Regions from separate parts of the Exiguobacterium sp. N4-1P genome, predicted to be linked through region 1. Evidence: a T-box and tRNA genes for the amino acid it is inferred to sense, from the RefSeq annotation. Region 1 holds a T-box; the other holds one or more tRNA genes.
What was found. The T-box of region 1 lies ahead of tyrS (tyrosine--tRNA ligase). A T-box ahead of a tRNA ligase gene usually reads a tRNA of that ligase, here a tRNA-Tyr.
Positions count from the first base shown of each region.

Region 2: it encodes a tRNA-Tyr, which carries the amino acid that the T-box ahead of tyrS (tyrosine--tRNA ligase) is inferred to sense. The anticodon was not compared.

Region 1 is NZ_CP022236.1:2,127,311-2,130,716, reverse strand. It holds gene A0126_RS11000 (transglycosylase domain-containing protein) at 1-1,356, opposite strand, end outside; T-box leader at 1,509-1,710, shown strand; gene tyrS (tyrosine--tRNA ligase) at 1,761-3,008, shown strand; gene A0126_RS10990 (biotin transporter BioY) at 3,060-3,406, opposite strand, start outside.
Region 2 is NZ_CP022236.1:116,403-119,808, reverse strand. It holds gene sigW (RNA polymerase sigma factor SigW) at 1-54, opposite strand, end outside; gene rocF (arginase) at 180-1,088, opposite strand; tRNA gene A0126_RS00755 (tRNA-Ala) at 1,310-1,385, opposite strand; tRNA gene A0126_RS00750 (tRNA-Gly) at 1,402-1,473, opposite strand; tRNA gene A0126_RS00745 (tRNA-Lys) at 1,481-1,553, opposite strand; tRNA gene A0126_RS00740 (tRNA-Tyr) at 1,558-1,641, opposite strand; tRNA gene A0126_RS00735 (tRNA-Thr) at 1,675-1,747, opposite strand; tRNA gene A0126_RS00730 (tRNA-Glu) at 1,757-1,831, opposite strand; tRNA gene A0126_RS00725 (tRNA-Asn) at 1,834-1,908, opposite strand; rRNA gene rrf (5S ribosomal RNA) at 1,925-2,040, opposite strand; gene A0126_RS00715 (KinB-signaling pathway activation protein) at 2,773-3,378, opposite strand; gene A0126_RS00710 (Mrp/NBP35 family ATP-binding protein) at 3,382-3,406, opposite strand, start outside.

The DNA.
Region 1 (3,406 bases):
ACCGATTTGACGTTTTGCCTGGAACGCGCGGTTGAAATCATCCGCCGTTCCATCCGTGTAACGTCCACCGACGAAGCCTAAGATACGACCTGTCTCATTTTGAATCATGACAGCAGCCGTTTCTTCTGGATCTTTTTTCGAGACCGTTTTTTTCGTTTTTGGATCAACGACTTGCGTGTATTGTGGAGAAGCAGGGAAGTTGGCAGCATTTTTAGCTGGTGCCTGCATCGCCTCGTGAATTTTCTTATCAAGTGTCAAGTGAATCTTGTATCCGCCTTGACGCATGGCAACTAAAGCCTGTTCCTGATAGTTCGCTTTGACTTCTGCGAGTTCGGATGGTTTTACTTCATCTTCTTTGACGCCATCCTTTTTCATGAAATAGCTCGTCATGATTTTCAAGGCTTCTTTTTCAGCAAGATCGTAAACGTACGGGTACGTATCACGCGAACGTGTTGACGTTTTGGCGAAGTCTTTTGTGATATCGTATTTGACGGCTTTTTCATATTGCTTTTTCGTAATGTTTTTTGCGACATACATCCGTTTTAGAACAGTTTTCATCCGGTTCGTACTTGCTGTCAAATCTTCTTTGACGACACCACCTTGAAGGTAGGGTGTGTAATAATACGGGTTTTTCGGAATGCCTGCTAAGAAGGCTGCTTGTGGTAATGTCAGTTTTTTCGCGGATTTATTGAAGACACCACGAGAGGCGGCTTCGATTCCGGCAATATTTCGTCCGAGAGAGTTTCGACCGAATGAGACAACGTTTAAATAGGCTTGTAGAATTTCATCCTTCGTCATCGCATTTTCGAGACGAAGTGCTAAGATGATTTCTTTTGCTTTCCGTTCGAATGAAACTTCATTCGTTAAAATTTGGTTTTTAATCAATTGTTGTGTCAACGTACTGCCACCCGTCCGAGAAGACGAGTTCGTTAGCTCCTGTAAGACTGCCCGGAGTGTTGCTTTCGGTACGACGCCATCATGTTCATAAAAATCGACATCTTCCGTCGAAAGAACAGCGTCTAGCAGGTAAGGTGAAATTTCTTTGATGTTGACCGGTTGACGTTCTTCATCTGTTGAAATGTTCGTCAACTTTTCGCCACTGCCCCAGTAAATTTCACTCGTAATGGCATAACTATTAACTTGTTGCTTCATTTCCGTTAATTCTGGTGCTTTTGTATCTTTGACGAGCGAAGCGAAATAGCCGCCTGCTGCACCGACAGAAAAACTCCCAATCAGTAGGACAGCAATGATGAGGAATAAAATGATATTCCAAGATACGTCATATGTGATATTCGACCAGTGCCGAACGGCTTTCGTTCGGGGATGATTCCAAAACTTGGACCAGTTCTCGCGCATAAATGATCTCCTTTACATCTTAAACTTGGGTGTAAATTAACATTAAATCACAGATAGACGTATTATACCACAACTGAAACGTGACAATGTCTCTTGACAGTCGATTCTACTTCGACGTATCATGAAAACATCTTATGAAAAATATACGAAAAAAATCAGCTGTGATTGGAATTAGTAATGGAACGCTCCCTGTATCAGAGACCTAGTGGTGCTGCGAACTAGGACATAGCGTGTTCATGAATTACGTCTCCAGGAGCTTCTTGAGAAATCAGGCGGACCGTCCCGTTATCGACGATCTAAGTGGCATGTGTTGCATGCAATTAGGGTGGTACCACGGAATATTCCGTCCCTTCGTTCAGTCGGAGGGGCGGTTTTTTTATACAATTTTTTTAGGAGGAAAACAGATGACGTTACTTGAGGATTTAGAGTTTCGCGGCCTAATCAGCCAAATGACAGATGAAGAAGGTATTAAAGAACTCCTGGCAAGTCCGACAACACTGTACACGGGATTCGACCCGACAGCAGATTCATTGCATATCGGACACCTGTTACCAATTCTCGTTCTACGCCGTTTCCAAGAAGCGGGGCACCACGTGGTCGGTCTCGTCGGTGGCGCAACCGGGATGATTGGAGATCCAAGTGGGCGGTCGACAGAACGATCACTGAACACGTCGGATATCGTCGAAGAATTTGCGAACCGCATCAAAGGGCAATTATCACGCTTTTTACCGCTGGATGGCGAAAACCCTGTGACGATTGCGAACAACCTGGATTGGACAAAAGATTTAACGATCATAGATTTCTTACGCGATATCGGAAAACACTTCCCAATCAGCTACATGCTAGCGAAAGACTCTGTTGATTCACGCCTTCAGAACGGGATTTCTTTCACAGAGTTTTCGTACATGCTATTACAATCATTTGATTTCTTAAAGCTATATGAAAACGAAGGGTGCCGACTCCAGGTCGGCGGAAGTGATCAGTGGGGAAACATTACAGCAGGGATGGAACTGATCCGACGCGTTGGTCATGAAGAGAAAGCATTCGGCATCACTGTACCACTCGTCACGAAATCAGACGGGCAAAAATTCGGGAAAACAGCAGGCGGGGCAGTATGGCTCGATGCCGAAAAAACGACACCGTACGAGTTTTACCAGTTTTGGTTCAACGTCGATGACCTTGATGTCGTCAAATTCCTGAAATACTTTACGTTCTTGACACACGAAGAACTGGAAGGATTGCAAGCGGAAGTGGAAACGGCACCTGAAAAACGGATTGCCCAGCGCCGCCTGGCAGAAGAGATGACGAAACTCGTTCATGGCAGCGAAGCGCTTGAACAAGCGGAGCGAATCACGAAAGCACTCTTCAGTGGTGACATCAAATCATTAAAGGCAGATGATATCGCAGATGCCTTTAAAGGGATGCCGCGCTTTACGCTTGGTGAAGCAACGAATCTCGTCGACGTACTCGTCGAAGCGAAAATCAGTCCTTCGAAGCGTCAAGCGCGAGAAGACGTGACGAATGGCGCAATCTACATCAATGGAGACCGTGAACAAGAGTTGACGAAAGAGATCACGAAGCAAGATGCGATTGGTGACTTCACGATCATCCGTCGTGGGAAAAAGAAATACTTCGTACTTGAACATGCGTAAGTGATATAACAAAAAAGAACGCTGACGAATGCTCGTCAGCGTTCTTTTTGCTTAGGCTGTTCTAAAAATACGGAGTGGTAATAAACGAACGGCGATCGTCGTGGCAAGTAACGCTTTTAGCGTATCACCGATGATGAACGGGACATTAATGACGAGGGCATCCATGAATGATAAATGTAGGACGAGCATTAAACCGAATGTTCCGAGTAAGTAAACGAGACCGAGTCCGAAAACGACCATTCCAAAAAACAATGGGATGAAGCGAGTCGTTCGTTCGGCGACATAGCCGATGAAGAAGCCGGCAATCGGGAAGGCGACTAAATACCCTACGGTCGGTCCGACGAACGGCGCAAGACCACCTTTGCCTCCGAGAAGTGGTAATCCGGCAGCAGCGAGCA
Region 2 (3,406 bases), 1.0 Mb from region 1:
ATCACGGTCGCCTTGCTTCACTCGCTCAATCAAGCGTAGTGTTGTTTCTTCCACTTCAAATACCCCCCGCTCTATGCGGTCAATCTCTTATACGGAGTCGACCGATAAATGTTTCATCTCAATTTAAATTGTAACAAAAAAAACTTGAACCCCGATGAAAAGAGTTCAAGTTCTATCCATTATTTTACTAAATGTTGGTTTTGCATCGCTTGAAGTAGGTTTCCGATCAAGGCATTCGCAAGAATCGCGGTTCCGTTCCCTTCTTCTAACAACGGATTCACTTCGACGAACTCCGCTGCAATAAAGTTTTCTTGTTCCGCACAAGAGTTCAAGACGGTCTGAGCATCCTCTAACATGACACCGTCCGCAACCCGCGTCCCGGTCCCTTCGACTAAACTCGGGTCAAGACCATCCATGTCGAAACTTAAGTAAAATGCGTCTGTCGTTTCGTTCAGGTAAGCAATCGCTTCCTTCATGATGGCTTCCATTCCCCGTGTCCGAATCGCTTCCATGTCATAAACGCGAATCCCAAGCCGATCAATCAATTCCTGTTCTCCCGGATCGACGTCACGCAAGCCGATAAAGACAAGATGCTCCGGTTGTAACTTGACGTCTGTCCCACCGATTTCCGTTAGGCGCTGATGCCCTTCCCCAAGAGCAACAGCGAGTGGCATTCCATGAATATTACCTGTAGGTGACGTTTCCGGTGTATTTAAATCACCATGCGCATCGAACCAAATCGCACCGAGCCGCGGAATCGATCGACGAAGTCCTGCGATCGTTCCGATTGCCATGCTGTGGTCGCCCCCGACGAGTAACGGAAAACGTCGTTCGGACAGCGCATCATGTACAAGTAGCTGTAAATCATTCGTCGTATGGACGACTCCTTCGAGACGCTTTAACTTCGCATCTTCCTCACGTACCGCGTCTTCTGGTAAGACAGCCGCTTCCCCATAGCGGACCGCTTCTTGTCCATGTGTTGCTAACGTTTGAAATAGGCCTGCTTGTTCGACTGCTGCCGGACCATGCTCTGTTCCTGGCTTTCCTTGACCGTAACGATATGGCACGCTGATATATGCAATGTTCATCCCCGCATCCCCTTTGCTTAATTAAGTTACCTTAATTGTAAGCGGTAACATACGGCTGGTTCAACTCGACAAGATGACGCATTTTTATACAGTAGACGACAACAAAAAAGCACTGTGAAGGGAATCACAGTGCTTTCGCGTACGTACTCTGGTTAACAGGCATTTCAAGTATAAAAAAACTTAAGACGAACGAAACTCGCTTAAGATCTTTAAGCAAAATTTGGTGGAGCCTAGCGGGATCGAACCGCTGACCTCCTGCGTGCAAGGCAGGCGCTCTCCCAGCTGAGCTAAGGCCCCAAAAAAATAAACAAAAAGCGGAAGACGGGATTCGAACCCGCGACCCCGACCTTGGCAAGGTCGTATTCTACCACTGAACTACTTCCGCAAGAAGATGAGCCATGCAGGATTCGAACCTGCGACCCTCTGATTAAAAGTCAGATGCTCTACCAACTGAGCTAATGGCTCGACATGGTGGGGGGGGGCGGATTCGAACCGCCGAACCCGAGGGAGCGGATTTACAGTCCGCCGCGTTTAGCCACTTCGCTACCCCCCCAGTTTGTCTAGGAAAATTTAATTAAAAAAACAGTGCCGGCAACAGGAGTCGAACCCGCGACCTACTGATTACAAGTCAGTTGCTCTACCAGCTGAGCTACACCGGCACAATAAAATGGTGACCCGTACGGGAATCGAACCCGTGATACCGCCGTGAAAGGGCGGTGTCTTAACCGCTTGACCAACGGGCCATTGGCTCCGCAAGTAGGATTTGAACCTACGACCTACCGGTTAACAGCCGGTTGCTCTACCACTGAGCTATTGCGGAATAAAAAAACAAAATTGCCTGGCAACGTCCTATCCTCACAGGGGGAAGCCCCCAACTACTTTCGGCGTTCAAGTGCTTAACTTCCGTGTTCGGCATGGGAACGGGTGTGACCACTTGGCTATCGTCACCAGACGACAGGGCTCGCGCCCTCAAAACTGAAGTCATCAACAATCATCTGCTAGAACAAGGCCTCGACCGATTAGTATCACTCAGCTCCGCATGTCACCATGCTTCCACCCGTGACCTATCTACCTCATCGTCTCTGAGGGGTCTTTCTTGATTACTCAAAGGGAAATGCGCCTTTCATCATCGGACCATGCGGTCCGAAGAACTATCCGGTATTAGCTCCGATTTCTCGGAGTTATCCCAATCCTTGAGGCAGGTTCCTTACGTGTTACTCACCCGTCCGCCGCTCATTCCACTCGCTTCCCTCCGAAGAGTTCCGCGAGCTTCCTGCGCTCGACTTGCATGTATTAGGCACGCCGCCAGCGTTCGTCCTGAGCCAGGATCAAACTCTCCATAAAGTGTTTGACTTGCTCGTTTTTGTGACCGAAGTCACGTTGACGAAGCTTGCGCTTCATTCATTGTTTGTATCCGAAGATACGTTTTTTGCCTCATCGTTCAGTTTTCAAAGTCCGATATGTCATTTGACGACTTTTAAATCTTACAGTAAAGTATTAACTAATGTCAATTCTTTTTTATAAGTTTTTTTCGTTGTATGACGCTCGCTTTCGGCGTGTGCCTTAGCGACATGTATTAATATATCAACTCTTGTTTTTTACGTCAACTGTTTTTCTAAAAAAACTTTTAAAAAAGATGGACCCGATGGAATTGGTCATAACAACCATTCCCCGAGTCCTTTTCTTATGCCTGTTTTTGCGACTGTACTTTCGCTGGAGCAGGCTTTTCTTGCAAGCGATGCAACATCAGGATTTGATACGCATTACAAACCAAGAGTGTCGCCAGTGCGGCCCAAAGCATCCGCTTGTCTTGCGTTGCCTGAAGAGCTGGTACCCATTCAATCAACGTGATGACCGTCATTAAGAATAACGTCGGGATGAAAGCACTGAAATTTGTTTCACGGGCTTTCGTACGTGCAACGAGAAATGCGACGAACAATAAGACAACCATTTCACCAATATAGAGGCTTGTTTTATCGAATCCGAACGCAAGTCCACGTAAGTAGACGCCGTCAAACAAGGCGAAGGCAATCAAAACGACCTGAACCCGATTCCATAACTTTGCGCCGCGGAACAGATCAAGTCCAACCCGGTGCAAAATCAAATAAGAGAAAAAGCCCATCAGGCTGATTGCCGTCCATGTACTACTGTATGCCAAGGCCGTAATGTATCCGCTAATCGATTGATTGCGGACGTACCCTGGTTCAGCGACAAGGTTAAACACGAAGCCGGCTAGCGTCCCAATTAGGAGCGTCATCCAGAACAGCTTCAAAAATCCTTTAATCTTCATGTATTATCCCTCTACTTTTTCGATGACA